Regions from separate parts of the Arthrobacter sp. UYEF3 genome, predicted to be linked through region 3. Evidence: riboswitches for the same ligand, from Rfam matches in the RefSeq annotation. Region 3 holds a riboswitch; each other region holds the start of a gene.

Region 1 (7,065 bases), on a different contig from region 3:
GATGACGGCGAAAAACGGCAGGTTGTCGATGTTCAGGCCGGGGAACGGCATCGGGTGGATCTTGTCCTCCGGAGCCCGCAGCTCCGAGGGCTTGGTGGTGACGTCCACCAGCCTGGTCCGGCCATTACGGGCGACATATTCCGCCGAAACCTCCAGCTGCTGTCCCATTTGCTCGAGTGTCGCCAGTTCGATCTCCATGAACTCGATCGGGACCCGGCGGATCGTGACTTCCGAGTTAGTCACGATCCCGGCGGTAATCAGGCTCATCGCCTCGATCGGGTCCTCGGACGGGAAATACTCGATATCGGCGTCGATCGACGGGCGTCCGACGATTTTCAGCGTCGTGGTGCCCACTCCGTCGATCTGCACGCCCAGCATCTGCAGGTAGAAGCAGAGGTCCTGGACCATGTAGTTGGGGCTGGCGTTGCGGATTACCGTGCTGCCGCGGCGGTGGGCTGCAGCCATGATGGCGTTCTCCGTCACGGTATCGCCCCGCTCGCTCAGCACAAAGGTCCGGTCCCGGCCGTCCGACCGCGGCGCCTGGACGCTGTAGAAACCGGACTTCGCCTCGACGCTGAGGCCAAACTGCCGCAGCGCCTGCATGTGCGGCTCCACGGTGCGTGTGCCGAGGTCGCAGCCGCCGGCGTAGGGCAACCGGTATTGGCTGGACTCATCGAGCAGCGGTCCCAGGAGCATGATGACGCTCCGGGTCCGGCGCGCGGCTTCGACGTCAATCGAGTCGAGGTCCAGGACTGCGGGGCGGCGGATCTGCAGGTCATTCGCGTTGAGCCAGGTGCATTCGACGCCGATGCTGGTCAGCACCTCGACGATCCGGTTGACCTCCTCGATCCGCGCCAGCCTCCGCAGCACGGTGGTGCCGCGGTTGATGAGGCTGGCGCACAGCAGGGCGACGCCGGCGTTCTTGCTGCTGTTGACGTCCACCGCGCCGGAGAGCGTACGTCCGCCCTCCACCCGGAGGTGGGTCATCTGCGGTCGTCCGACCTCGACGATGCTGCGGCCGACGATCGCTTCGAGCCGGTGGATCATTTTAAGGCTCAGGTTCTGCTTGCCTTGCTCCATCCGGGCGATGGCGCTCTGGCTGGTTCCCAGCTCGGCGGCCAGCCGTCCCTGGGTCCAGCCCTTCTCGCCCCGGGCATCCCGGAGCGCGGCGCCCACGTGTTCAGCAGTCTGTTGGGTCATATCCAATAAATATCACGAATGTGCTATCCGACCCTTTAAGGGCGCGCGATTTGCAGTGAAACTCACAAAATACTCATCCCATGCGATATGTTACCCCGTGCGACTCCGGCGTTGGCCCTACTGCTGCCCGAGGAACACAATGTTCCAGGTCCCGGCGCCGACGGCCGCGGCCACCGCTGTGCCGGCGATCAGCAGGCCGCCAAGCACCACCCAGACGTCCAGCCGGCTGAACGTCGCTTTCCGTGCCCAGGTCCGTTGCGCGCCGCCGAAGCCGCGCGCTTCCATGGTCACCGCGAGCCGGGACGCGCGCCGGACCGCCTGGACCAGCAGCCCGAAACTTTGCCCCAGCGTGGCCCTCAGCCTCTGCACCGGACTACCGTGCGAGCCCACGCCGCGGGCACGCCGGGCCATGCCGATGGTCTGCCACTCCTCGGCCATGAGTCCCACCAGCCGCATCGCGGCGAGTGTTCCCAGCACGAAGCGGTGCGGCAGCTTCGCCTGTTGCGCCAACGCATCGGCCAGATCCGTCGGGTCGGTGCAGCTCATCAGCAGGACCGCGGGCAGTGCGATCGCGAGGCCGCGCAGCAGGAACCCCAGCCCGAGCTGCAGCGAGCCTTCGCTGATGGACCAAACGCCGACGTCGAGCAGTATCCTTCCGTGGTCCGCCGCCAGGATCGCGGTACTCCAGCCGCCCACGGCCGCCGCCAGGATGAGCGGCCAGCCGCGCTGCCAGAGCAGGGCCAGGGTCAGGCCGGCGAGCGGGAACAGCAGGAGTTCGAAGGCCAGCGCCACGGATGCCGACACCCAGTCAATGGACAGCGCCAGCGCCAGGGTGATGAGCAGGACTCCGGAGAACTTGGCCAGCGGGTTGGCGCGGGTCAGCAGCGAGTCGTTTCCGCGCACGGTCAGGGCGTCCCTCATAGCGCCTTCACCCCGGGCGCCGTGCGGCCGGGGCGTCCCGGTTGCCGGGCGCCGAGGTTCAGCTCGGCGCCGCCCAGGACCTGGCTGAATTCCGCGTCGTGGGTCACCGAAACCACGGCCGTCCCGGCGTCGAGCAGCTCGGAAAGGAACGAGGCCAGCTCAGCCCAGGTGTTGGCATCCTGGCCGAACGTCGGTTCATCCAGCACCAGCACTTGCGGATGGGCGGCGAGCACGGTGGCCACCGACAGCCGCCGCTTTTCGCCGCCGGAGAGCGTGTACGGGTTGGCGTCCACGAGGCCGGTCAGCCGAAGGCGTTCCAGCAGTTCGTCCACCCGGTCTTCGCCGCGGCCGAGCTGGCGGGGTCCAAACGTCAGTTCGTCCAGCACCCGGCCGGTGACGAACTGGTGCTCGGGTTCCTGGAAGACCGTGCCGATCCTGGCGATCAGCTGCTGGGCCTTCCACCGGTACGGATCGATGCCAGCGCCCGCACTGAGCTCCGTCGTTGCGGACACCGAACCCGCGACCGGTGCCAGCAGGCCGGCCAGGGTCAGTGCGAAGGCCGACTTCCCGGAACCGTTGGGGCCGGTGATGGTCAGCGCCTGCCCGTCCCGGACCTGGGCCGTGATTCCGGACTGCACCGGTGCGGGCGGCACCGTGCGGAAGCCCCGCAGGAGACCGGTGCGGCGGGGGCGTTCGCGGGAAACGGCCAAATCCTCGGCGGCCAGCAGCAGTTGGGCGGCCGCGTTGGTCCCACCTCCGGCTCCCCCGCGGCGGGCGCGCGTGGCCGGCACGTAGCCGGGCACCCAGACCCCTGCGGTGATGAGTACCTCCCGCGCCTGCTCCAGGACCCGGTCCGGGGTACCGTCCAGCAGCACGGCCGGCTCCGTGCCGGACCCGGGCTGCAGCACCACGATCCGGTCCACGAGGTCTTTCCAGACGGCCACGCGGTGCTCCACCACCACCAAGGTGGCCCCGGTCTTGTCCAGGCAGCGTCCCACAGCGTCGCGGACCTCGAGAACGCCGGCCGGGTCGAGATTGGCCGTCGGCTCGTCCAACAGCAGCAGCCCTGGTCGCATCGCGAGGATCCCGGCGAGTGCCAGCCGCTGCTTCTGGCCGCCGGAGAGTGCCGACGTCGGGTGCTGAAGCGAAAGGCCGGCCAGTCCGACGTCGTCGAGCGCTTCCGCCACCCGCCGCCAAATGTCCGCCGGAGGCACGGAGAGGTTTTCGGCCCCGAAGGCGACGTCGTCCCCGACCCGCGACAGAACCACCTGGGTTTCCGGGTCCTGCTGCATCAGCCCCGCCCGGCCGCGCCCCGCCCGGGGCGCGGCGCCGTCGATTAGCAGGCTGCCGGTCTCGTCGGAATCCTCGGCGTCCGCGGAGCCGGCGGCAGTATCACCTGCGGCGCTGTTGTCGCCCAGCACCCCGGCCAGGGCGTGCAACAGTGTGGACTTGCCGGCGCCGGAGGGGCCCAGCAGCAACACCCGCTCGCCCGGTCGGATGTCCAGGTCCAGCCCGCTGACCGCGGGCCGGGACCGGCCGGCATGCCGCCAGCCCCAGCCGCGGGCGGTGACCGCAGCCGGCCGCGCGGCGTCTAAAGAATTCATGCGCGTGCGGGCTTCAGGAGAACACGGGTTCCGATGCCGCTTTGCGGGAAGCGAACGACGCAAGCACGCCGGTTCTGGCCAGGCCGCGAGTGGCCAGCCAGGACAGCCCACCGGCGATCACGGCCCCGGAGATGCTGCAGAAGACGATGTAAGCGAGCTTGTCACCGGCTTCATAGGCGATGTTCCAGCCCCAGGGCAGGAAGGAGTCGTTCAGGCCGCAGAACAGGCCGGCCCCGGCGCCGGCCAGCAGGGCCACCGGCAGGTTGAACTTCTTGTAGAGGAAGGCGGCGAAGATGAGTTCGGCGCCGAGACCCTGCAGGATGCCGGAGATGAGCACCGTCGTGCCGTACTGCGAGCCCATGATCAACTCGCCGGTGGCCGCCACCGCTTCGCAGAACAGCGCCGCGCCCGGCTTACGGACCACCAGCATGCCCAGCAGCGCCGGAATCATCCAGCCGCCGGCGTAAAGCCCGGTCAGCGGCGGGTAGACGGCGTTGACCGGGACTGAGATTAGGTTGGCACCTTGATCCCAGGCCCAGAAGATCACGCCGCCGGCAACAGCGATCAATGCCGCCAGCACAATGTCGACCACACGCCAGCTGTGCTTGCCGGTGGTCAGTGTCTGCTTCGCAGATATATCAGTCATTTTGTCCTCCTGAGGTACAGGAGGGGAGGGTGTTCCGGCCGTGCCGCGGCTTTCGCCACGGGTGCCGGGCACCCCGAGAACTCGACTCCCTTGCGCCGGTACTAACCGGATCAGGTTCGAGGGTCTGCGGCTGTCCGCACTCTCAGCGCCCGCCTGCGGTTCCCTGGACTGCTCCAGCGATGCCGACGGCGGCGCTCCCCTGTCGTATTTAAAATCACCCTTGTGGGCTTGCTCAGTTTACACCCGGGCGCCGTCTAAGGCGTCCGGCTCAGATGAATCCGCGGGCAGCGGCCCCGGAGACGTGAGAGCCGACTCAAAAGTTCCTTCCCCCGATGCCGACCCGGATTCTTCCCAACCCCAGACGCCCGGGTCCCTGGCCGCGCTCATCGGACCGTCGCTGCTGGTGGGCATTCGGGGCCGCAGGCACTGCCACGGTGTCGGGGCTGCCGCAGAAAGCAGACCATGAGCCGGTGGTCGAGGCCTGGGCCGAAATCCTCTGCCGTTCGGTAATGCCCCGACGCTGGACCCGGGCCGGGGTGGGGCCGCGGTGGCGGTCAGCGCCCTGGGCCCGCCCCGCAGCCAGGAACGCTACGCTAGGGTCAGCCCTGTTTTCTCCCGCAAGGAGCATGAAGTATGAACATCATCATCAAACTGCTTGGCACCGGCATCAGCCTGCTCGCCGGTTTCGTCGGCACGAAGGTGGTCGACACCGTCTGGGAAAAGGCCACGGGCAACAAGCCTCCCAAGGGCCACGACGACGACGTTCCCACCACGCTGCGCTCGGCACTGACCTTCGCCTTGATCTCGGCCTCGGTCAGCGCCGTCATCCAGGTCCTCGCCAACCGCGGCACGCAGCGCGCGGTCACCCGCTTCGCCCAAACCCAAGACGTGGTGTAGTTCGCGTCGTTTAGCGCGCTGCGCCCCTGGGCGCGTCAGCTACTTCTAGTCGCCGGTGAAGCCGTCTTTGCCGGCGGCTTGTTGAACCACGGCCTCCAGCTCGTCGGAGCTGAGCAGTTCCGGATGGAGGTGCTTGGTCCGGTAGCCGGCCCGGCCCACCATGTGGGCCGAGACCGGAACCGTCAGCAGCTGGAAAATCCATGCCACCACCAGCACCGGCCACACCCACCACGTCCGCAGCTGGAGCCCCACCGCGCAGAGCAGCAGGAAAAGCCCTAGCACCTGGGGTTTGGTCGCGGCGTGCATCCGGGTCATTAGGTCCGGGAACCGGAGCAGGCCAATCGCAGCGCCGAGCGACATCAGCGCCCCGACCACCATGAACACGGCCGAGACGGAGTCGATCACGGTGTCGGCGGGGGTCGTTTCAGGACTCATGGGGTTGCCTCCTCCGGTCTGCGACGAAGCGGGCCACGGTCACCGAACCGACGAAGCCGATGAGTGAGATGGCCACCAGCAGCATCAGGTTGTTCAGGTGCCGATTAACGGCCATATCGATGCACAGCGCCGCGCCCAGGATGGCCAGCAGCACATCGGCGGCGAGCACACGGTCCAGCAGCGAGGGACCCCGGGCGATGCGGATGATCGCGCCGCCCGCGGCGAGGGAGAGGACGACCGCGGTGACGGTCAGGACGAGCGGCATCATGCGCCCACCTCCTGCTTCAGGGCGGACAGTTCGGCCCGGCTGCCCATGATCCGGATCAGCCCGGCTTCGGTGTCGCGGACCTCCTTGCGAAGCTTGGCCGCGTCCTCGGCATCACGGACGTTGATGCCGTGGATGTACAGCGTGGACGTGGATCGGTCCACTTCCACCACCAGGGACCCCGGGATCAGCGAGATGACATGCCCGGTAGCTGTCACCAGCAGGTCGGAGTGGCTCCGGAGCGGGACGGCGACGACCGCGCTGATCACCCGCGGCCCGCGGACCACCGCTAGGAACAGGACCTGACAGCTGGCCGCCACCACCTTGGCCAGGAACACCACGGCGAAACGTGCGGCGCGCAACACGTTGAAGCGGCCGCCCAGTTCCACCGGCGGCAGGTAGAACAGCCGTGCCACCGCCACCGCAATCAGGACGCCGAAGAGCAGGTTGCCGGCGCTGAAGTCCTGCCAGAGGGCGCCCCAGACGATGACGAGCCAGGCCAGCAGGGGCAGTTCCTGGCGCAGTGAGATCCTCTTCCGCGTCATCTCTTGCCCTCCTGCGGCACCGGCTGGGCGATCGCCGGGACCGGCGCGTCGTCGCCCAGGACGGCCTGGATGTAGGAGGTCCGGCCCAGCATCTCCTCGGCGGACTGCCCGGACACGCGGAAGAGCGGTCCGGCGAAGACCGTCAGCGCCACCCCGAACAGCACCAGGCCCAGGGTGGAACCCACCATGGTCCGCGGCAGCAGGGTCACGCGCTTCCCCGCGCGGACGCCGTCGGCCGAGCCGCCGGTGTCCGCGCCATCGGGGGCGGCGAGCAGCACGGGGTCGGGGTGTTCCGCGTCCTCAGGCGTGCGCCAGAAGGCCCGGTTCCAGACCCGGGCGATGGCCAGCAAGGTCAGCAGGCTGGTCAGCACGCCGCCCGCCACCAAGGCGTAGGCCAGCGGCGTACCGAGCGCGACGCCGGCCTGCAACAGGCCCAGCTTGCCTAGGAAGCCGGATAACGGTGGGATGCCGGCCAGGTTCATGGCCGGCACGAAGAACAACACGGCCAGCAGTGGCGAGAGCTTGGCGAGGCCGGCGATCCGGTCTACCGAG
Region 2 (7,065 bases), on a different contig from region 3:
TTCCGGCTCTGTCAGGAATTGACCGGGCCGGGGTGCCGCTGTTGGTGACGCTCCCCCTGTGGCAGGTTCGCAACCCAGCAGGCACAAGCACTAATTTTGCCACATTCCGGCGCGTTTTGGTGAATTGGCTTAGGCGGATCGGCTTGGTTCAAGCGTCGGGGCGGCGCTGGAGCCGGCCGTCGACGACGTCGTAACCGAGTTCTCCAAACGCCGTCCGGTCCGCGCGGGGCAGCTTGCCGGCGTCGAACACGTCGAGCAGGTCGGGGCGGCGTTCAGCGGTGCGCCGGTATTGTTCGTGCCGCCGCCACTGCGCGATCTTGCCGTGGTTGCCGCTCAGCAGCACTGCGGGAACCTCGCGGTCCCGCCAGCTCGACGGTTTGGTGTAGACGGGATATTCGAGCAGGCCGTCGGAGTGCGATTCCTCCACGAGCGACTCCGGGTTGCCGACGACGCCGGGCAGCAGGCGCCCGACGGCCTCGACCATGGCCAGCACGGCCACCTCGCCGCCGTTCAGCACGTAGTCTCCCAGACTCATGGGCCGGACGGTGAAGTGTTCCGCGGCCCAGTCCAGGACGCGTTCGTCGATGCCCTCGTAGCGTCCGCAGGCGAAAACCAGCTGGTCCTCTTCCGCGAGTTCATGGGCAATCGCCTGGCTGAAAGGCTCCCCCGCCGGGGACGGAACGATCAGCACGGGTTTGCGGGAGGTGTCCCCGGCGGACGCCTTGGGCGCCGCCTCGGCGACGGCGGCCAGCGCCTGCGCCCAGGGTTCGGGCTTCATCACCATGCCGGCGCCGCCGCCGTAGGGGGTGTCGTCCACCGTGCGGTGCCGGTCAGTGGTGAAGCCGCGGAGGTCGTGGACGTTCAGTTCCAGCAACCCGTCCTGGCGCGCCTTCCCGATCAGGGAGAGTTCCAGGGGTGCGAGGTATTCGGGAAAGATGCTGACGACGTCGATCCGCATTTCAGGCGCGGTCTCCGTCGCCGGCAGTGGCGTTGTCGGCATCGGTGCCCTCGGCGCCGCCGTCCGCGTCGCCGTCGTCGGGGGTGGCGCCAGTCTCGGTATTGACGTCGAAGAGTCCGGCCGGCGGGGTGACGCGGACGTACTTGTCGGCGACATTAACCTCGGGGACGATCTGCTCCACGAACGGGATCAGGATTTCTTTTCCGTCCTGGTCAGTCACCACCAGGAGGTCCTGAACCGGCAGGGTGTGCAGCCCCGACACTTTGCCGACCACCGTGTCCCCGACCCGAACATCCAGGCCCACGAGCTCGTGCTCGTACCAGCCTTCGTCGTCGTCGTCCTCGTCCAGTTCCTCGGTCTCGATGAAGAGCTTGGCGCCGCGGAGGGATTCCGCGTCGTTGCGCGTCTCCACTTGCTCGAAGGCCAGCAGCAGGATGTCTTTGTTCCAGCGGGCGCTCTCGACGGTCAGCGGGCCGGCCGAGGCAGGTTCCACCACGAACTGTGTGCCGGGAACAAAGCGGTCACCTGGCGCATCGGTGAGCACCTGGACGGTCACTTCGCCGCGGATGCCGTGGGGCTTGCCGATTCGTGCCACCTGAAGCTGCATCTGTTCCTCTGTTCGGATTCTCTTGAAGTCTGGGGTTTCTGGTGCACTTGCTGCGCAAAACAGTCCGGCCCCTCCACCATAAGCTGGTGGAGGGGCCGGACTTAAGACAAGTAATGCTGGCTGCGCTACCGGCGGCGGTCGGTGTCGACGACGTCGACCCTGACCGGCTCACCGTCGGCCAGCGCCGCCACCACGGTGCGCAAGGCGCGTGCGGTGCGACCCTGGCGTCCGATCACCCGTCCGAGGTCGTCCTGATGAACCCGTACCTCGAGGGTGTCCCCGCGGCGGTTGTTCTTCGCACTGACCTTGACGTCCTCGGGGCTGTCAACAATCCCGCGGACCAGGTGTTCGAGCGCATCTGCCAGCAAATTACTCAGCCTCGGTGGTCTCTGCTTCGGCGGGAGCCTCGGCGGCGTCGTCCTTCTTGGCCTTCTTGGTGATGGCTTCCGGGATGATCACGGAACCCTTTTCCGGAGTTACGAAGGCGGCCTTGGGAGCCTTGGTCTTCAAGGTGCCCTCCTGGCCGGGGAGACCCTTGAACTTCTGCCAGTCACCGGTGATCTTCAGGATCGCGGCAACCTGCTCGGACGGCTGTGCGCCGACGCCGAGCCAGTACTGGGCACGGTCCGAGTCAACCTCGATGTACGAGGGCTCTTCGGTCGGGTGGTACTTGCCGATCTCTTCGATAGCACGGCCGTCACGCTTGGAGCGTGCGTCCATGACGACGATGCGGTAGTACGGTGCGCGCATCTTGCCGAAGCGCTTAAGGCGAATCTTTACGGCCACTTTTGTGGTCACTCCTGTTTCTGAAACGAGGTCGAGCCCGGCGTTCTGCACCCGTGGGGCGGGCCGTACTAGGGGGTTCTAAAGGACAGGATCCGGACGCGGAGAGAGGGGCCACGTGGATCGAGTACCTGATCATTGTGCCAGATCGCCGCGCGAATTTCGACTTGACACCCGCGTCCGGCGCATTTTTTGCGTCACCGGTTGGCGGGCGTCAGGAGGACCAGACGTAGAGCCCGGCCTTGGTGGCGGGGTCCACACCCGCGGCCAGCTCTGCCAGTTGCCGGACGAAGCGGGCGGCCTGCTCTGCACCGAAGGGCATGTCCTCCTCGGCGGCCCAGCCCTCCGCGACGTCGGTCAGGACGTCACCGTCGCCTTCAGTCTCATAGCTGAGCAGGTCCGCCAAGGCGCGGACCATGGCGGCCGGAACGCCCAGCAGCGAGTCGCTGGCCACGTCCACCATGGCCAGCTCGTAGTCGGCCCCCGCAGCGTGGACGGCGGTCCCGGCCAGGTCTCCGAGGCGTTCGACTTCGAAGTCGCTGATGTCCGGAATCCGGACGGCGCCAGCGTCAGCCGCGGCACCGCCGTCGAGGGCTGCCGCACGCTTGAGGGCGGCGTCATGGGTGGCGACGAAGATTTCAGTAAATCCCAAGGAACTGCTCCTCATGAAGGTCGGCGTAGCGTCGTACCGGCGGCCGCACTGCAGGCACGAGGCTGCTGCTACCGTCCGGTTTCAGCCTAGCCCAGCCGGACGGTGCGCTCAGACTGGACATGCCCTGCCGTGGCCGCGGGCAGTGGACATATAGGCACCACGTCCACTCCTTGCTCCGAACAATGGGCATGTCCGGAGTTTGGGCCAGCGACAAGCGGGACGTGTCCCGTTTGCCCCGGCCCAAGTACAGCCGGGTCTCAGCGAACGGCGACGCGGATCCGGTTGCGCCACGGATCGTCGAAGCGCAGCTCGGCGCCCGTGTGGTGGGACTGGACTCCGGCGGTCTTGAGGCGGTCCGCGAGGGCGCCGACGTCCTCGCCGGACGGCACTTCGATCAGGACCTCGCCCAGGCCCAGGGTGTCGCGGCGGGGTCCGGCGCCGCGGCTGTTCCAAACGTTCATGGCCATGTGGTGGTGGTAGCCGCCGGCGGACACGAAGAGCGCCTGGCCGTGCCAGCCGGCCGTTTTTTCGAAGCCGAGGGTGCGGACGTAGAAGTCGTGGGCGGACTGCACGTCGCCGACCTGCAGGTGGATGTGCCCAATGCCGGCTTCGGCCTGCCGCTGACCGGCCAGCGATGCCTCGGTGAGGTGCTGCTCGAGGTAGCGTTGCGGCGGCAGGGCGAGGCTGTCCATCACGACATTGCCGCCCTCCCAGGACCAGGTGTCGCGGGGACGGTCCCAGTAGAGCTCGATGCCGTTGCCCTCGGGGTCGTTGAAATAGAAGGCCTCGCTGACGAGGTGGTCGGCGCTGCCGGTGAAGGACTGCGGCTCGTATTGGGCCGCGCTGGCCACGGTGGCTGCCAGCGCGGGCTGGTCCTCGAAAAGCAGGGCGGTGTGGAACAGCCCGGCCTCGCCGCGCGAGGGAAAGCTGAGCCCCGATGCCGGGGCGAGGTGGACCAGCGGCTTCTGCCTGCGTCCAAGGTAAAGCCCGCCGTCCTGCTCTGCCACGATGTCGAGGCCCAGGGCGCGCTGGTAGTAGTCGGTCATGAGCTGCATGTCGCCGACCTTGAGCATCACGGTGCCCATGGTGAGTTCGGCGGGAAGAAGATCCTGGGTGCTGGCTTCTGCTGTCATCGAAACGCTCCAGTGGTTTCGCGGCCACCGACCCTCGGAGACCCGTTCATACTACTAAATTACTTGAAGCTTCAATTTATTCCTAATGTGCGGGCACTCCCGGACGGACTAGTTCACCGCGCAGCACGATGTTCCGCAGGTCCCGCAGGGTGGCCAGATTACGGCGGGGGTCCTCGGCGCAGACCAGCACGTCGGCGCTGGCGCCTTCGGTGATCGTTTCCGCGCCGAGCCAGTCGCGGGCAGCCCAGCCGGCGGCGTCGAGCGCTGCCCCGGCCGGGAGTCCGGCAGCGTGCAGCGCCTCAAGTTCGTCGACAATGCGTCCGTGTTGGATAACGCTGCCCGCGTCCGTTCCCGCGTAGATGGAAACCCCGGCCTCATATGCCTCGAGAATCCGTTCGGCGCGGAGCTCCCAGAGGGAGTGCATATGCGCGGCGTAGCGGGGGAACTTCGCCTCGGCCCGGGCTGCGATATCGGGGAAGGTGGCGATGTTGATCAGGGTGGGCACGATCGGCACACCCTGCTCGACGAAACGCGGCAGGTGCCGCTGGAGCAGTCCGGTTCCGTGTTCGATGCAGTCGATGCCGGCGTCGAGCATGTCGTCGAGGGTGTCCTCCGCGAAGCAGTGCGCCGTGACCCTGGCGCCCTCGTCGTGGGCTGCCTGGACAGCATCCTTGACGCTGCGCGCCGGGAAGCTGGCGGCGAGGTCGCCGGCGTCGCGGTCGATCCAGTCCCCCACCAGCTTGACCCAGCCATCGCCGGCGCGGGCCTGCTTGCGGACGGCCTCCACGAGGTCCTCGGGCTCCACCTCGACGGCCAGGCCTCGAAGGTACCGGCGCGTCCTCGCGATGTGCCGGCCGGCGCGGATGATGCGTGGCAGCTCGCTCCGCTGCTGGATCCAGCGGGTATCATGGACGGCCCCGGCATCGCGGACCAGCAGAATTCCGGCGTCGCGGTCCGTCCGGGCCTGGTCCTCGGCGATCTGTTCCGGGACGTCCCCGCCGGGTCCGAGCCCGATGTGGCAGTGCGCGTCGACCAGCCCGGGGATAACCCAGCCGTCAAGGACAACGTCCGGGGCCGCGCTGGGACGCTTGAAAGTCAGCCTGCCGTCGACTGCCCACAACCCGCGGTGTTCCCTGACGGGTCCGGTAAGAACGGTGCCGCTGAACTCGATGATGCTGCTCATGCCTTAAAGCCTAATCCGCATCGCTACCCGCACACGGGGCGGGGGCCGCCCCGATGGCTTTCCGCACCGTCTGTGGTAGCTTCGTCTACGACCACACGGGTGCCCCTGCAGGGGCTGAGATCGGGCTGACGCAGTCTGTGACCGTTGAACCTGTCCGGGTAATGCCGGCGAAGGAAGTGAGTAACCCTTGAGCACTACAAATCCAAGGCAGAGCCCTGACCAAACCGGGGCGGCCGCCGTACCAAGCGGGCTCGCCGTCGGCGGTGCATCTCCCGTGACGCAGTCCTTGAAATCCCACACCCTCGCGTATGTCGAAGACGACGGGATCAGTGTTCCCGTGACCGAGATCGCCTTGGAACCCTCCCCGGGGGGTGTCGAGAATCCCCCGTTCCGGGTGTACCGCACGGCAGGGCCGGGCAGCGATCCGGTGGTGGGGCTCGCCCCCTTCCGCCGTGACTGGATCGCCGGACGCGGCGACACGGAGCCGTACCGAGGCCGGGAGCGGAATCTGCTCGACGACGGCAAGTCCGCGGTCCGGCGCGGCGCCTCCTCTGCCGAATGGCGCGGCGCGCCGCCGGAGCCCCGCCGCGCCGTCGACAGCCGTACGGTCACCCAGATGCATTACGCGCGGCAGGGCATTGTGACGCCGGAGATGCGGTTCGTGGCCGTGCGGGAGAACTGCGACGTGGAACTTGTCCGCAGCGAGGTGGCGGCCGGCCGGGCCATCATTCCGAACAACATCAACCACCCGGAGTCCGAGCCGATGATCATCGGCAAGGCCTTCCTCGTGAAGATCAACGCCAACATCGGCAACTCCGCCGTCACCAGCTCCATTGCCGAGGAAGTGGACAAACTGCAGTGGGCCGCCCAATGGGGAGCAGACACCGTCATGGACCTCTCCACCGGCGACGACATCCACACGACCCGCGAGTGGATCATCCGCAACTCCCCTGTTCCCATCGGCACGGTCCCGATCTACCAGGCGCTGGAGAAAGTCAACGGCGAGGCGAACGCCCTGACCTGGGAGATCTACCGGGACACCGTGATTGAACAGTGCGAGCAGGGCGTGGACTACATGACCGTCCACGCCGGCGTCCTGCTGCGGTACGTGCCGCTCACGGTAAACCGGGTCACCGGAATCGTCTCCCGCGGCGGCGCCATCATGGCCGGCTGGTGCCTGGCGCACCACCAGGAAAACTTCCTCTACACCCACTTCGACGAACTGTGTGAAATCTTCGCCAAGTACGACGTCGCGTTTTCCCTCGGCGACGGTCTGCGGCCCGGCGCGACGGCGGACGCCAACGACGCCGCGCAATTCGCCGAACTGGACACCCTGGCCGAGCTCACGCAGCGGGCCTGGGAGTTCGATGTGCAGGTCATGGTCGAGGGCCCGGGGCACGTGCCGTTCCACCTCGTCCGGGAAAATGTGGAGCGCCAGCAGGAACTCTGCAAGGGCGCCCCCTTCTACACCCTCGGGCCGCTGGTCACCGATATCGCACCGGGCTATGACCACATCACCTCGGCGATCGGCGCCACCGAAATTGCCCGCTACGGCACCGCCATGCTCTGCTACGTCACCCCCAAGGAGCACCTCGGGCTGCCGAACAAGGATGATGTGAAGACCGGCGTGATCACCTACAAGATCGCCGCCCACGCCGCCGACCTCGCCAAGGGCCACCCCGGTGCGCACGAACGCGACGACGCCCTGTCGAAGGCGCGGTTTGAGTTCCGCTGGCGGGACCAGTTCGC
Region 3 (7,065 bases):
AGCGGGTGCTCGCGCTGGATCCGGGCCACCTTCGGATCGTTCTCGTCGGCGCCGTAGTCCGAGGTGCGGGTGATGTCTTTTCCATCCGGGAGCTTGATAGCGCGGAAGAGCACGGACAGGCCCGCCGCGACGACGAGGTTTATGGCGAAGGCCACGACAGCGATGTAGACCTGCACGTCCGTGCCGGGGATAGCGGCGATGGAGCCGCCGAAGTGGGCTTTCGTGACGGGGTTGACCACGTTGTAGGCCGAGATGGTGCCATAGGCAATGCCGGCCGCCCAGCCGACAAAGAGCGCCCACCGGTGGAACCAGCGGGTGTACAGCCCGGCCACGATCGCCGGGAAGGTCTGCAGGATCCAGATGCCGCCCAGGAGCTGCATGTTGATGGCCGCCGACTGGTCCATGGCAATGACAAAGATCAATGCACCGAACTTCACCACCAGGGACGCCACCTTGGAAACGCTGGCTTCCTGCCGGGGCGTCGCGTCGGGCTTGATCAGGTCCCGGTAAATGTTCCGGGTGAACAGGTTGGCTGCGGCGATTGACATGATGGCCGCCGGGACCAACGCGCCGATGGCGATGGCGGCGAGGGCGATGCCGGCGAACCAGGCCGGGAAGTGGTCCAGGAACAGCTGCGGCACCACCAGTTGCGGATTGACGGTGCCGTTCAAGTCGACGGGCTTGGTTCCCGCGAAGATGGCCGCGTATCCGAGCAGCGCCAGGAAACCCAGCATCAACGAGTACAGCGGCAGCACTGCAGCGTTCTTGCGGATGGTATTCCTGCTTTTGGTCGCGAGCACGCCCGTGATCGAGTGCGGGTACATGAACAGCGCCAAGGCGGAACCCAATGCCAGCGTCCAGTAAGCCGAGTAGCTTGAGGCGCCCGGGATGAAGACTCCCACCGGTTTGCCGGTCGCCGGGTTGACCGTCCCCAGCTTCGCCTCCGCGGCGTCAAAGATTGAGCCCCAGCCGCCGAACTTGATCGGCAAATAGATTACGGCGACGATCACCGCCAGGTAGATCAGCAGATCCTTCACCACGGCGATCAGGGCCGGAGCCCGCAGGCCCGACATGTACGTATAGGCGGCCAGGACCACGAACGCGATGATCAGGGGCAGGTCGGTCAGCAGCACGTTCTCCGCGCTGCCCAGACCGAGCACGGTGAGCACGGCCTTGATGCCCACCAGTTGCAGCGCGATGTAGGGCATGGTCGCGACGATGCCGGTGACGGCCACCGCCAGGGTCAGGGCCTTGCTGCCGTACCGGCCGCCGACGAAGTCAGCCGGCGTGACGAACCCATGCCGGTGCGAGACGGACCACAGCCGGCTCATCAACAGGAACACAATGGGATACAGCACGATCGTGTAGGGCACCGCGAAGAAGCCGCTCACGGATCCCGTGGCCCACATCGCTGCCGGTACGGCCACGAACGTGTAGGCCGTGTAGAGGTCGCCGCCGAGCAGGAACCAGGTCACCCAGGTGCCGAAACTCCGGCCGCCGAGTCCCCATTCGTCCAGGCTGTGCAGCCCTGTGGTTTCTTCCCGCCGCCACCTGGCCGCAAAGAATCCCAGGACCGCCACCAGGACGAAGAGGATGATCACAATGGTGAGTGCCACGCCGTTGACCGGGCGGTCCGGGACTGCCAGCGGCACGGAGGCCGCGTTCACCGCTCCTCCCCCGCGCCGGCCGCACCGCGCACGGATGCACGCCGGCGGCGATCCTCCTTGGTGACCAGCCGGTAGGAAATTCCCACCAGGGCCGCAGTGACCGGAATCCACGCCATTTGGTACCAGTAAAAGAACGGGATGCCGCCCAAACGCGGTTCAACATGCGAGTACGCGGGCACAAACAAGGGCACCACAATGGCGGCCAGCAAAAGGATTCCTGACACCACATAGGGTCCGGGCCTGGCCGGGCCCCGCGTTGGCAGATCGGAACTGGACATCGACGCCTCCTCGTTGAGACGGGCCCCGGAGCGGGAAGGGTTCCCGGGACGTGCCGGCGGCCTGCGGACCGTGTGTCGCGCGGTCGTTAGCAACAGGATAGACACTTGATTAATTCTTCAACAGTGCATAGATGCCGGGCGTTGCCGGTCCCCCGGGCCGACGCGGCGGAGGCCCCGGCGCTGCCGGCCGGCCGGCCCGGGCCGCTAGAGGAACTCTGCCCGGCCCTCCATGGCGGAGGAGGCCAAGGCATGCTCGCGGCGCGGGATCCGGCCGGCCAGCCTCGCCATCCGGCCGCCGAGGACGGCGTGCTTGAACGCCGCAGCCATCAGCGCCGGGTCCTGGGCGCGGGTCACGGCAGTGGCCAGCAGCACGGCGTCGCAGCCCAGCTCCATCGCGAGGGCGGCGTCGGAGGCGGTGCCGATGCCGGCGTCGAGCACCACCGGCACCGACGCCCGGGAAACGATCAGCTCGATGTTGTGCGGGTTCAGGATGCCCAGGCCGGTGCCGATGGGGGCGCCGAGGGGCATGACGGCGGTGGCGCCGAGGTTTTCCAGCCGAAGGGCCAGCACCGGGTCGTCGTTGGTGTAGGCGAAGACCTTGAAGCCTCGGCCCACAAGCTGTTCGGTGGCCTCCACAAGCTCCACCGCGTCCGGCAGCAGGGTATGCTCGTCCGCGATCACCTCGAGTTTCACCCAGTCGGTCTCCAGTGCTTCGCGCGCCAGTTCGGCCGTGAGGACGGCGTCCCGGGCCGTGAAGCAGCCGGCCGTGTTGGGCAGCACCCGGATGTTGCGCTCTGCCAGCAGCTGAAACAGCGAGCCGCTCTCGGCCGGCGAGTAGCGGCGCATCGCCACGGTGGTGAGTTCCGTTCCGGAGGCCACCAGCGCGGCGCCGAGCTCGTCCAGGCTCGGCGCACCGCCGGTGCCCATGATCAGCCGCGAGCCCAGTTCCACGCCGTCGACCGTCAACGGGTCCCGGCGTGCCGGCTGTGTTGCCGCGAGTGTTGTTACGCCCATGTTGTTCATCCTCCCTGGACGGCCGTGACGAGTTCGACGTCGTCGTTTTCGGCGAGCGCAGTCGCGTACCACTGGCTGCGCGGCACCACCTCGGCGTTGCGGGCGACGGCGACGCCGAGCTTCCGGCCGTCCGTGGCCCGGCCGTCCGCAGCCAGCGTGCGGCCCGTGACCGTGCTGACCAGGGCGCTGACGGTGGCGCCGTCGGCGACCGCGTGCGGCGCTCCGTTGAGCCTGATATTCATAGTGTTTTCCTGTCTTTCGTTGCGGTGGCCCGCGGTGTCCTGTTGGCGGCCGGAGAGTCAAGGAGGCGATCGGAGAAGCGGTCCGGGCGAAAACCGGCCCAGCGGGGATCCGGTTCTCCATCCAACAGGTGCCGGCAGACGGCGGCAGCCACCGGGGTGAGTAAGACGCCATGCCGGAAGAAGCCGGTGGCAATGATCAGTCCCTCGAAGTCCTGCCCCGACCCAGGGCGGGCCACACGCCCCAGCAACGGGGCGTTGTCCGGGGTGCCCGGCCGCGCCCGGGCCGTGGCCTCGAGCAGTTCCAGCTCGGCGACGGCCGGGAGCAATTGCTGGGCGTCACGAAGCAGCTGGTAGACGCCTCCGGCGGAGACAGCGCCGGGGTCTGAAGGGGCATCCTCCCGCTGGGTTGCACCGATCACCACTGTGCCGTCCTCCCGCGGCACGATGTACACCGGGATCCCGCGGACCAGGCCCCGCACGGTGCAGCGCAGCAGCGGCCGGAGCGGCTGCGGCACGCGGAGCCGGAGAATATCGCCGTAAACCGGCCGCAGTGGCAGGGTCAGTCCGCCGGGCAATCCCTGCAGTCCGGCCGCCCCGAGGCCGTTGGCCACGATCGTCTCGCGGGCGCGGATCTCCCCGCCGCCCTCGAGGCTGACCCCGGAGACGCGGCCGCCCTGCCAACGGAGTCCGGCGGCGCGTCGGGGCACGGCCGTGTAGCGGCCGTCGCGGGCCAGGAGCTCGCCGATCCGGGCCAGCAGCCGGCGCGGGTCCACCTGGTGGTCGGCCGGGATGTCGAAAGCGCAGGAGATGCCCGGGCTGAGCAGGGGTTCGCGCCTGCGCGCCTCGCGCACTGTCAGTGGTTCCACGGCCAGGCCGCAGGCCTGTTGCACAATCCGCAGGTCGGCGAGCGCCCGGCGGTCGGCCGCGTCTGCGCCGACGGCGAGAGTCGGCGTCGTGCGGTACCCGGTACCGCCCGCGTCTGCTTGGCCGTCCGCGTCAGCACTGCCGCCGCCCAGTCCGGCGGCGAAGCCGGGCCAGAGCCTTGAAGCTTCCAGCATGAGGGCCAGCAGCTCTTCTTCCTGGTAATGGAGTTCGCTCACAGGCGCCAGCATGCCGGCGGCTGCCCAGCTGGCGCCGGTGCCGGGGGCGTCATCGACCAGTGCGACGGAGCGGCCCGACCGGCACGCTTCCCACGCGATGCCGTGCCCGATTACCCCGCCGCCGATCACGGCAACGTCGTAAGGCCCCGGTGGTGCGGCGGATGTGACAGCTGGTGAGACCATGGCTTCCTTCCCTACGCCGGTACTAACCGGATCAGGTCAAGCGGTCGGCTCTGACGCCCTCTCAGCCCTTCCGTCGTGTGACGGCTCTGCGGGCTCCCGCGGTATGAGACCAGTTTAGAGGAACTAGGCTGGGGTCATGAGCCAGGAAGTCCGCACCACCGCCCGCCTGTACCTGTGCACCGATGCTAGGAAGGAGCGCGGCGACTTCGAAGACTTCGTTGACGCCGCCTTTGCCGGGGGCGTGGACATCATTCAACTGCGGGACAAGTCGCTGGAGGCAGCCGAGGAACTTGAACTGCTTGAAGTCCTGCACTCCGTGGCGCTGCGGCACCGCCGGCTCTGGTCGGTCAACGACCGCGCCGACCTCGCCTCGCTGGCGGGCGCCCCCGTCTTCCACATCGGGCAAAAGGACATCCCGCTGGCCGCGGCCCGGGATTTCCTTGGCGCGAGCACCGTTATCGGCATGTCCACGCACACCCCGGATCAGGTCGATGCGGCCCTCGCCGCCGCCAACGATCGAAGCGGGCTGGACTACTTCTGCGTGGGGCCGGTCTGGGCCACCCCCACGAAACCGGGCCGCGCCGCTGTGGGGCTGGATCTGGTGCGCTACGCCGCAGGCGCGAGCGATCGCCACGGGGCCGGGGCCGCCGGAGGGGATTCCGGGGCGGTGCCGTGGTTCGCGATCGGCGGCATCGACCTGGGCAACGTGGAGCAGGTCGTCGACGCCGGCGCCCGGCGCGTCGTGGTGGTCCGGGCGATTACCGAGGCCGACGATCCGGCCGCGGCGGCTCGGGCCCTGCTCGCCGCCCTCGACGCCGGGGCGTCGCTCGACGCACACGCCACCGCGGGCGCCGGAGACTAGCCGGCGAGCCTGGTTTCACGATTAATGGCGGAATTCGGGCTAACCTGATTTTCGTGTCTCATCATCGCCTGACTCCAACAGTGCTTCAGCAGCCGAACCAGCTTGCCCAGGCACTCAACGCACTACGGACCACGCTGGAATTGCCGGGGCCCTTTCCTGAGGACGTACTCCGGGATGCCGAAGCCGCCGTGGCCGGCCACCGGTTGCCGGAACTGGACCTGACCCATCTGGAGTTCGTGACGATTGATCCGGCGTCCTCGACGGACCTGGACCAGGCCCTCTACATTGACCGCGCCGGCGACGGGTACAAGGTCTTTTATGCGATCGCGGACGTGCCGTCCTTCGTGGCACCCGGCAGCCCGCTCGACGCCGAGACCCGCCGCCGCGGCCAGACCTTCTACACCCCCGACGGCCGCATCCCGCTGCATCCCGAGGTCATCAGCGAGGCGGCCGGCAGCCTGCTGGCGGGCCAGCTCTGCGCGGCCTTTGTCTGGGAGTTCGAGCTCGGCGGCGCTGCCGAGGTGTCCTCCGTTCTGCTCCGCCGGGCCCAGGTCCGCAGCCGGGCCAAGCTCAGCTACCACGGCGTGCAGGCCGAACTCGACGGCGGCACCGCGGACCCGGTGCTGCAGCTGCTCAAGGAAGTCGGCGGCAAACGGGTGGAACTGGAACGGTTGCGCGGCGGGGCCAGCCTGAACATGCCGGAGCAGGAAATCGAGCAGCTCCCCGACGGCGGCTACCGGATCGTCGCCGCCCCGCCACTGCCGGTAGAGGACTGGAACGCCCAGATTTCGCTGATGACCGGGATGGCCGCAGCCGAGCTCATGCTCCGGGGAAAGGTCGGCATCCTGCGCACCATGCCCGCTCCGGACGAGAGCTCGCTGCGCCACTTCCGCCGCCAGACCGGCGCGCTCGGAAAGGCCTGGGACGGCCAGGTCAGCTATGGGGAGTACCTGCGCACCCTGGACCCCACCGACCCCCGCCAACTGGCGATCCTGCACTCCGCGGGCATGCTCTTCCGCGGCGCCGGCTATACCCCGTTCGACGGCGCCGTCCCCGAGGACGCCGTCCAGTCGGCCATCGGCGCGGCCTATGCCCACTCCACCGCCCCGCTGCGGCGCCTCATCGACCGCTTCGTCCTGGTGATCTGCGAGGCCCTCTCCAACGGCGCGGAGGTTCCGGGCTGGGCCCGCGAAGCCCTCCCCTCCTTGCCTGCCATCATGGCCGCCTCGGACCAGCTGGCCGCCAAATTGGAGCGGCTCGCCCTGGACACCGTGGAGGCCGCCCTGCTGAGCAACCGCATCGGGCAGGAGTTTGACGCCGTCGTCATCTCCGGCTCGAAACCGGCAAAGAACGGCAACGGGAACGGGAATATGAAGGCCAACGGCACCGGGAAAGCCAACGGCACCGGCCCGTCGGGGATCGTGCAGATCGCCGAGCCCGCGGTGACGGCGCGCTGCCCCGGCGAGCTGGAGTCGGGCACCCAGGTCCGGGTTCGGGTCGTCTCCTCGGACATCGCCTTGCGCGAAGTCCGGCTGGAGCTCGTCGGCTGATTTTCCGTATCAGTTGCGGGCCTGTTGCCGGCGGGGTTCGTTCGGCCGGCCGGCCCGGCAGTTAGAGGCTGCGGCGACGTTGCCGCGCCGCACTGCGGGCCCCGGTCGAGGTTCCGAACGGCGAACAGCTAGACTGGAAGGGTAGTAATGGATGCCCGGTCGTTGATTT
Region 4 (7,065 bases), on a different contig from region 3:
TTGTCCTTTCAGGCCCGAGGCCTTCCGTGGGCAGCATCCGTGGTGTCGTTGAGGTTGCCGGGCCGGTGAAGGGTTTCGAGGAGTTGAAGTTCGTAGTGGGCGAACCGGGCCGATGCCATCATCGACAGCTGACGTGGTCTGGGCAGGTCGATGGGGAGGTTTAGGCGCACGGAGGCGGGCCGGGGGCTGAGTACGACGACCCGGTCGGCCAGGTAGATCGCTTCACGGATGTCGTGCGTGATCAGGACCGCGGTCCAGGAGTTGTGGGACCAGACGTCTTGAAGCCACGCCTGCATGTCGGTGCGGGTGAGGGAATCGAGGGCGCCGAAGGGCTCATCCAGTAATAGGACGTCACGGTCCTGGACGACCGTGCGCAGCAGGGCGGCCCTTTGCCGCATTCCTCCGGAGAGCTCAAAGGGATGCGAGTTCTCAAAACCGGACAGGCCGAAGGCCGGGAAGAGGCTGGCGGCACGTGCCCGCGCGGTCTTTTTGCTTCCGCCGCAGACTTCCAGACCCAGAGCGGTGTTCTGAAGGATAGTGCGCCAGGGAAAGAGGAGGTCTTTTTGCGGCATGTAGGCAAAGTGTTCACGTTCCCCGGTGACGGGGCGCCCATCGATGAGGATTTCGCCGTCACGGGGTTTTTCCAGGCCGGCCATGATGTTGAACAGGGTGCTCTTTCCGCAGCCGCTGGGACCGATGATGGCAAGGAATTCTCCTTGCTGTGCGGAGAAATTGATGTTGTTGATGACGGAACGGGATTGTCCGTGGCTCAGCTCGAAGGATTTGTTAATTGCACGTACTTCGACCCTGGGTGCGGCAGCGGTGGGTTCAGACATGGCGGTTCCTGCGTTCCTTGGAGTGCCAGGGGATGATCAGCCGCTCGGCGGCGTAGGTCAGCATGAACAGGCCCACACTAAGGAAGGCGGTGACTGCGACTGCTGCCAGTACGAGGTCGGTGCGGAACGAGTTTTTCATCGTGGCCATGTAGATACCTAGCCCTTCCCGCGCGCCAATGTACTCGGCGAAAATGGCGCCCGTAACAGCGTAGGCAATGCCGATCCGCAGGGCGGTGAAGAAGGAAGGAAGAGCCGATGGAAGGCGTACATAGACGAATTGCTTCCACCGGTTGGCGCCCATGCTGCGCAGCAGATTGCCCGCGTCACGGTCGGTGAGGTTGAAGCCGTCGATCAGGCCGACGGTCACCGGAAAGAACGTGACCAGAGCGATGACCATGATCTTTGGCATCAGACCGAAGCCGAACCAGATGATCATCAGCGGGGCAATGGCGATGATCGGTATGGTCTGGGATGCCACCAGCAGGGGCATCAGGGCCCGGCGAAGCCACGGTGAGAAGTCGATGACGACGGCAAGGACCCAGGCCAGGGTCAGGGAGACGGCGAAACCAAGAATGGTTTCCTGCAGCGTCGGCACCGTGTTGGCCCAGATGATCTCGCGCGCCAACCAGCCTTGCTCCACGATCCGTTGCGGAGATGGAAGTACAGTTGGTTTCAGGCCGCCGGCAGCGACTGCGCCCTGCCAGGTTGCCAGGAGAGCGAGGACAATCACGGCCGGGGGCACAGCGGTGGTGAGCGTCCTAAACCGGCGGGGAGACCCCGTTTTCCGGGTGCGGCCCGCTTTCCCCCCACACCCCGCTCCGTCTCCCGGACTCTCACTCACAGCGTTGCCTTTCTGCCGTTTCGGTCCCGCGGCCCGCGTGCGGGACAGGGGAGAGCGCGGGAGCTATTTGCCGGCCAGATACTCATCGGTGAACAATGCCGTCGTGTCAAGGGGTTTGGAGAGGGGTTTGCCGCTTTCATCGGCCAGCAGGGCGTTCTCGTAGAGGAAATCCGCCAGCTGCTTCCACTGATCCGCTGTTTGAGTGCCGACCTGGCCGTTGGCGTCCTTTAGGTAGGAAGCACTGAGTTCTTCCTGGCTCTTGTAGACCAGCTGGTCGTTGGCGAAGATACCGGGGTTGGCGTCAATAAGTATTTTCGCGGCAGCGTCGGGGTCGGCTGCGGCATATTGGTAACCCTTTTGGAGGGCCTGGACGAACTTCCGGGTCACGTCCGGGTGTCCCTTGATCCATTCCTCGTTGCCTTCAATGATCACCGAATACTGGTCCGGCACGCCGTAGTCATGCAGGTTGAAAAACTTCATCGGAGTGCCGCGGAGGGAGGCGTCGATACCTTCCCAGGTCTTGAAGGCTGAGGTGAAGTCGACCCTGCCGGCGTACAGGGCTTCGTATGCGGACGTGCCCAGGGTGACGCGACCGAAGTTGCCTGTTCCGCCGGCGTTCCTGATGGCATCTGCGGCTTCGGTAGGGAACGTGGCACTGGGCCCGGCCGTGCCGAAGGTTTTACCGTCGAGGTCTTTAGGGCTGGCAATGTCCTTCCGGCTGGCCAGGACGCCGATGGCTGTGGCATCGTGTTGGAGCACCGACATGACCGAGGTGTTGGCCACCCCCGCTGCTGCGGCGAACGTCGCCGTGTTTTGGAAGCTGATTCCGAAGTCCGCCGCACCCGAGTTGATGAGGGTGTCGGTGGAGGACTGGCTGTAGGGCAGTACCTGGACGTCGAGTCCGGCGGCGGCGAAATAGCCTTTGTTGAGCGCCACGTACAGCCCGGTGTGGTTCGTGTTGGGCGTCCAGTCCAGGGCGAAGGTAATGGGTGTGGTCCCGGAAGAAGCCGGAGTGGAATTTCCTCCCGCACCGGCGCAGGCTGACAGGGCTGCCATGGCGGTAAGGGTGAGGGCGCTGGCCGCGCCCACGAGTAAGCGTCGTCGTTTGTTCACGAGAAGTCCTTATCCCCGCGTATGCGGAGCGTTTGCTGGTGCCGGATAGATGGTGGGCCGGTTTTTGCCGGGATTATCCGACCGCGCGGTGCCGCGATTTAGGAGCGGCGCGAGAACCGGAAATGGAGATATGGCTGGGCGGGGTATGTCGGCGGTTTCTGTGTTCAGTGGGTCCATTCCTTGAGAAAGTCTTTGGCGCTGCGGGCAGGGTTTTCGGCGGCACAGATGGCTGAGACCACGGCGATGCCAGCCGCTCCGGCGCGCCTCAATGCCCTGACATCGGCCGGGGTTATGCCGCCGATTGCGACGCAGGGCAGCAGCGTAGCGGCAGCGATAGCGGCGAACCCCTCGATGCCCAGGGGCGCCGGATGGTCCGGTTTGGTCGACGTCGGACGGATCACGCCCACGCCCAGATAGTCCACCGTCCCTGATGGCAGGGCGTGCAGATGCGCGAGATGTTCGGCCGTGTTGGCGCTCAGCCCGATCAACGCGTCCTGGCCAACAATTGCCCGGACCTGGGGTGCCGGAAGATCGCTTTGACCGATATGGACGCCGTGGACAGCCGCACCGCCCGCCCGGGCGGCGAGAAAAACATCCACCCGGTCATCCACCAACACTGTGGCCCGGTCACCGACGGCATCCGCGGTACGCATCACCAGATCGTAGAACCGGGCGGCGCTGGCTGTTTTTTCCCGGATCTGTACCATTCGCACGCCTCCGGCAACAGCGGCGCTGACCGTCTCCACCACTCCGCGTTCCCCGCACAACTGATCATCAGAAATCAGATAAATCCCCGGGGTGAAGCCAGCCCTTCCGGCGCCCGTCATGAGATAGCCACTCTGGACCGGATTATTTCGGCATCCACAGACCCCAGCGCATCCAGGAACGCGAACGCGAAACTGCCCGGGCCGCAGGCGCCGGCAGCGGCGATTTCGGCAGCGACGGTATACACTGCGGTGGCTGCAGCCGTCGCAGCCATACGGTCGCCATCCACGGCCAAAAAAGCTGCGGTGACCGCACCCAGTGCACAGCCACCCCCGGTGACCAGGGTCAGATAGGGGTGGCCGTTACCGATCCGGATCACGTCGATGCCATCAGTAATCAGATCAACGGCCCCGGAAACGGCCACGACGGAACCGTGAACACTGGCCAGGCGGCCGGCCGCTGCCAGCGCACTTTCGGGACTATCGATGGCATCAACACCACGGCCACCTGCCCCCAACCCGGCCAGTGCGATAACCTCTGAAGCGTTGCCCCGGATAGCGGTCGGGGCGTAAGAGAGCAGTTCACTGGCAAGGGCAGTACGCACCGGCAGGACACCGACTGCGACCGGGTCAAGAACCCACGGAGTGCCTGCCTCCTGAGCGGCCGAGGCGGCTTCGACCATGGCGACCCGTTGCTCCGCGTGGGGCGTACCCACGTTGATCAGAACTCCGGAAGCTATCCGGGCAAACTGGCCGGCTTCGGTGGGGACATCAGCCATGGCTGGCGCCGCCCCGAGGGCTAGAAGCACATTCGCGGTGAAGTTTGTCACAACCGTGTTGGTCAGACACTGCACCAATGGCCCTGTCTCCCGCAACCGGGCGAGCATCGTGCAGATATGGTCAGGTGTCAGGCGAACAGTCATCCGCAACATCCCTTCGCTAGTCCGAACTAGATCAGGTTCAACGGGTCTTATCTCAGCCCTGTTACCCAGGGCACCCCGTGTCACTCGAGAAAGCTTACTCCCACACAGGCACAGGCGCGCATCAACCGGAGAACCGGGGGTTGCCGGGGAGGAACTGGAATCCCGGGCAGAAGGTGCCGTCGTCGATGAAGACGCGGACGGGCTGCTGCATCACAGGTTCGGGGTCTTCCATGAGCTCGGAGAGCCGGTGCAGTAACTGCCCGAGGGCCGGCGGCGTAAATTCTGCCCGGATACCCTCCCACGTCTGATCGTTAATGGTTTGGTCGTTCAATTTTCGGTTGTCTCTTCGCCGTCGCTGATGCTTTCGAGGAGCCACATGGTGGAGAGTGGGTTCCGGCGCAACGTGAAGGTCCGCAGGGCGGAGCCGGAAGTTCCCTGGCGGACGTGGACCCCCCAGTATTCGATGCTGACAGGTCGCCGCGGTCGACGGCGGCAGCGCGTCGAGGACACGGTGCCGACCAACCCGAGCGGTTTACCTCCGAGGAGAAGGCGCCGGTGCCCTGGGAAGAGCACCCGCTGGTTCTGCCCACGCTGCCCAACTCGAACGGCACGCCGCCAAAGCCACTGAGATCAGCAACGACTGGCTATCCGACGGGCCACACCCAACCCCAAAGCGCCTCCCATGGGCCACAGGATATGACGTCCCGCGCGCTCAGACTGCAAAACCGGTCCCCACTCAAACTGCCAGAGTCACGGACCCCTTAAACCCAAGTAGATTGTCGGAGGCAGAAAGCGCCTTTTGGGACCGAACGACAGGGGAATAGCGTGAGCGAGCTGATCAAGAGCCAGACCGGAGCTGATGGAGACTTTGCGGCACAGTTCGCTGCCGGCCCGGCCTACCCGCAGCTGCGGCTCGATAGCGCGGCCCTGGACCGCAATATCCGGGTCATGGCGGCGTGGTGTCGCGAGCGCGGCGTGGATCTCGCCCCGCACGTCAAAACAACGATGTCGTCGCCGATCATAGAGCGGCAGCTGGCTGCCGGCGCGGTCGGCGTAACCGTCGCCACCGTGGATCAAGTCGCTTCGGCCCTGGGCTGGGGACATGACCGCATTCTCGTTGCCAATGAGATCGTCGACAGGCTCGGGCTACTGCGCGTCCTTACGTGGCTGGAGGAAGATCCAGGCCGGGAAATCCGTTGTTTCGTCGATTCTGCGGCCGGGATCAAGGCCGCGGCGGCGGTGTTCGACGGCGGGACGGTCGCCCTCGAGGTCCTGATCGACGTCGGAACCCCCGGCGGTCGTACAGGAGTTCGCAGCGTGGGCGAGGGCCTTCGCCTTGCCGAGATGGTCCGGGACACGCCGGGCCTGAAGCTGGTCGGCGTCGCCGGTTACGAAGGCGTCGTGCCCAACAGCAGGGCCGAAGATACGGTTACGGCAGTGGACCGGCACTGCCGGCTCGTGAGGGACACATACCTGGGAACCGCGACCTTCTTTGAGACCGCCACGCCCATCTATTCAATGGGCGGCTCCGCGTTCCCGGACCGGGTCACTGAGTTCCTTCCTGACGGCGGGCAGGTCCCTGGAACCAGGACTGTTCTCCGATCAGGTTGCTACGTCACCCACGATCACGGCACGTACGCCGCCGTGAGCCCCGTTCCGGGCCTCATTCCCGCGCTTTCCGTTCGCGCCGTTGTCCTGTCCACCCCGGAAAAGGGTATCGCCGTCGTCGGTGCAGGCAAAAGGGATCTTCCGTACGACGCCGGACTGCCCACTTTCCTGTCGGCGCGGACGGCGGAAGGAGCCACAAAGGATGGCGCAACTGCAGCGGTGCGGAATCTCTTCGATCACCACGCAGTCCTTACCGGAGTAACCGGTCTGGAGGTCTCCGATACTGTGGACTTTGGGATATCCCATCCCTGCTCCGCGTTTGACCGCTGGCCCGACTACGTCGTCACCGACGGGGACGGGCAGGGCACTGACGTGTGGCGCACGGACTTCGGCAGATCGTCTTTGGCGAGGACGCAGTCTTGAGGAGCGTCGGGTTGTTGCGACCTGGAATGCCGTGCCCGGCGCGCCGTCAATCCGCGTCCGCCAATTCTTTGCAGTGCCGTGTCAGCACCTCGAATTACTCCTGAAGGGAGCATGGACTGTGCCGGGATCGAAAGGGTTAGTTTGGTAGCCAGCTGTCGGGATTTTTTGGCGCCTGGCCTCTCCCTCAGGGAGTGGTCAACCAAATGGCGGACGCAATGCCGAGCAGACAGACGTGGCAAACCAGTTCGACCTTGGAGCTGAAGACACGAGCGACGGTATCGTCCTACGGGAGTGGCCGTTTCGGATTTGGAAATAGCCCGCTCGTCGGTCTGGTGGGGTGCTCAGTATCCGGCGACAGCGTGGGGGACGTAGGGACGCTCCAGTTCGGCCTTTTCCTCGGGGGTGAGCGTCAGTTCCAGGGAGGCGAGAGCGTCCTGGAGGTGGGCCGGCTTGCTCGCGCCGACAATCGGTGCACTGACGACGCTGTTGGAGCGGACCCAGGCCAGGGCGACCTGGGCGCGGGGCACTCCGCGGCGTTCGGCGATGACGCGCACGGCTTCGGCGACCGCCCTGTCGCTTTCCTCGGCGGTGTAGAGCGTCTTGCCAAACTCGTCCTT

The links. A riboswitch is a leader RNA that binds a small molecule or an ion and turns the genes downstream of it on or off. The one in region 3 is predicted to bind thiamine pyrophosphate.
Region 1: it holds a riboswitch for thiamine pyrophosphate, as region 3 does, so the genes downstream of both, ABIB14_RS12415 (ECF transporter S component) here and thiO (glycine oxidase ThiO) in region 3, are expected to answer to the same signal.
Region 2: it holds a riboswitch for thiamine pyrophosphate, as region 3 does, so the genes downstream of both, thiC (phosphomethylpyrimidine synthase ThiC) here and thiO (glycine oxidase ThiO) in region 3, are expected to answer to the same signal.
Region 4: it holds a riboswitch for thiamine pyrophosphate, as region 3 does, so the genes downstream of both, thiM (hydroxyethylthiazole kinase) here and thiO (glycine oxidase ThiO) in region 3, are expected to answer to the same signal.

Annotation. Positions count from the first base shown of each region.
Region 1 is NZ_JBEPNK010000016.1:68,601-75,665, reverse strand. It holds gene ABIB14_RS12430 (UDP-N-acetylglucosamine 1-carboxyvinyltransferase) at 1-1,200, opposite strand, end outside; gene ABIB14_RS12425 (energy-coupling factor transporter transmembrane component T family protein) at 1,318-2,121, opposite strand; gene ABIB14_RS12420 (ABC transporter ATP-binding protein) at 2,118-3,725, opposite strand; gene ABIB14_RS12415 (ECF transporter S component) at 3,739-4,371, opposite strand; TPP riboswitch at 4,441-4,582, opposite strand; gene ABIB14_RS12410 (DUF4235 domain-containing protein) at 5,005-5,268, shown strand; gene mnhG (monovalent cation/H(+) antiporter subunit G) at 5,314-5,703, opposite strand; gene ABIB14_RS12400 (MrpF/PhaF family protein) at 5,693-5,971, opposite strand; gene ABIB14_RS12395 (Na+/H+ antiporter subunit E) at 5,968-6,513, opposite strand; gene ABIB14_RS12390 (Na+/H+ antiporter subunit D) at 6,510-7,065, opposite strand, start outside.
Region 2 is NZ_JBEPNK010000024.1:41,320-48,384, reverse strand. It holds gene trmD (tRNA (guanosine(37)-N1)-methyltransferase TrmD) at 149-958, opposite strand; gene rimM (ribosome maturation factor RimM) at 960-1,565, opposite strand; gene ABIB14_RS15080 (RNA-binding protein) at 1,691-1,933, opposite strand; gene rpsP (30S ribosomal protein S16) at 1,935-2,351, opposite strand; gene ABIB14_RS15070 (hypothetical protein) at 2,563-3,000, opposite strand; gene ABIB14_RS15065 (VOC family protein) at 3,258-4,133, opposite strand; gene ABIB14_RS15060 (amidohydrolase family protein) at 4,216-5,316, opposite strand; TPP riboswitch at 5,402-5,509, shown strand; gene thiC (phosphomethylpyrimidine synthase ThiC) at 5,504-7,065, shown strand, end outside.
Region 3 is NZ_JBEPNK010000007.1:68,987-76,051, forward strand. It holds gene mctP (monocarboxylate uptake permease MctP) at 1-1,667, opposite strand, end outside; gene ABIB14_RS07130 (DUF3311 domain-containing protein) at 1,664-1,945, opposite strand; gene ABIB14_RS07135 (thiazole synthase) at 2,150-2,959, opposite strand; gene thiS (sulfur carrier protein ThiS) at 2,965-3,201, opposite strand; gene thiO (glycine oxidase ThiO) at 3,198-4,484, opposite strand; TPP riboswitch at 4,475-4,594, opposite strand; gene thiE (thiamine phosphate synthase) at 4,621-5,346, shown strand; gene ABIB14_RS07155 (RNB domain-containing ribonuclease) at 5,400-6,896, shown strand.
Region 4 is NZ_JBEPNK010000025.1:2,643-9,707, forward strand. It holds gene ABIB14_RS15180 (ABC transporter ATP-binding protein) at 9-836, opposite strand; gene ABIB14_RS15185 (ABC transporter permease) at 829-1,578, opposite strand; gene ABIB14_RS15190 (ABC transporter substrate-binding protein) at 1,741-2,790, opposite strand; gene thiE (thiamine phosphate synthase) at 2,955-3,617, opposite strand; gene thiM (hydroxyethylthiazole kinase) at 3,614-4,417, opposite strand; TPP riboswitch at 4,409-4,505, opposite strand; gene ABIB14_RS15205 (hypothetical protein) at 4,539-4,748, opposite strand; gene ABIB14_RS15210 (alanine racemase) at 5,243-6,448, shown strand; gene ABIB14_RS15215 (aldo/keto reductase) at 6,790-7,065, opposite strand, start outside.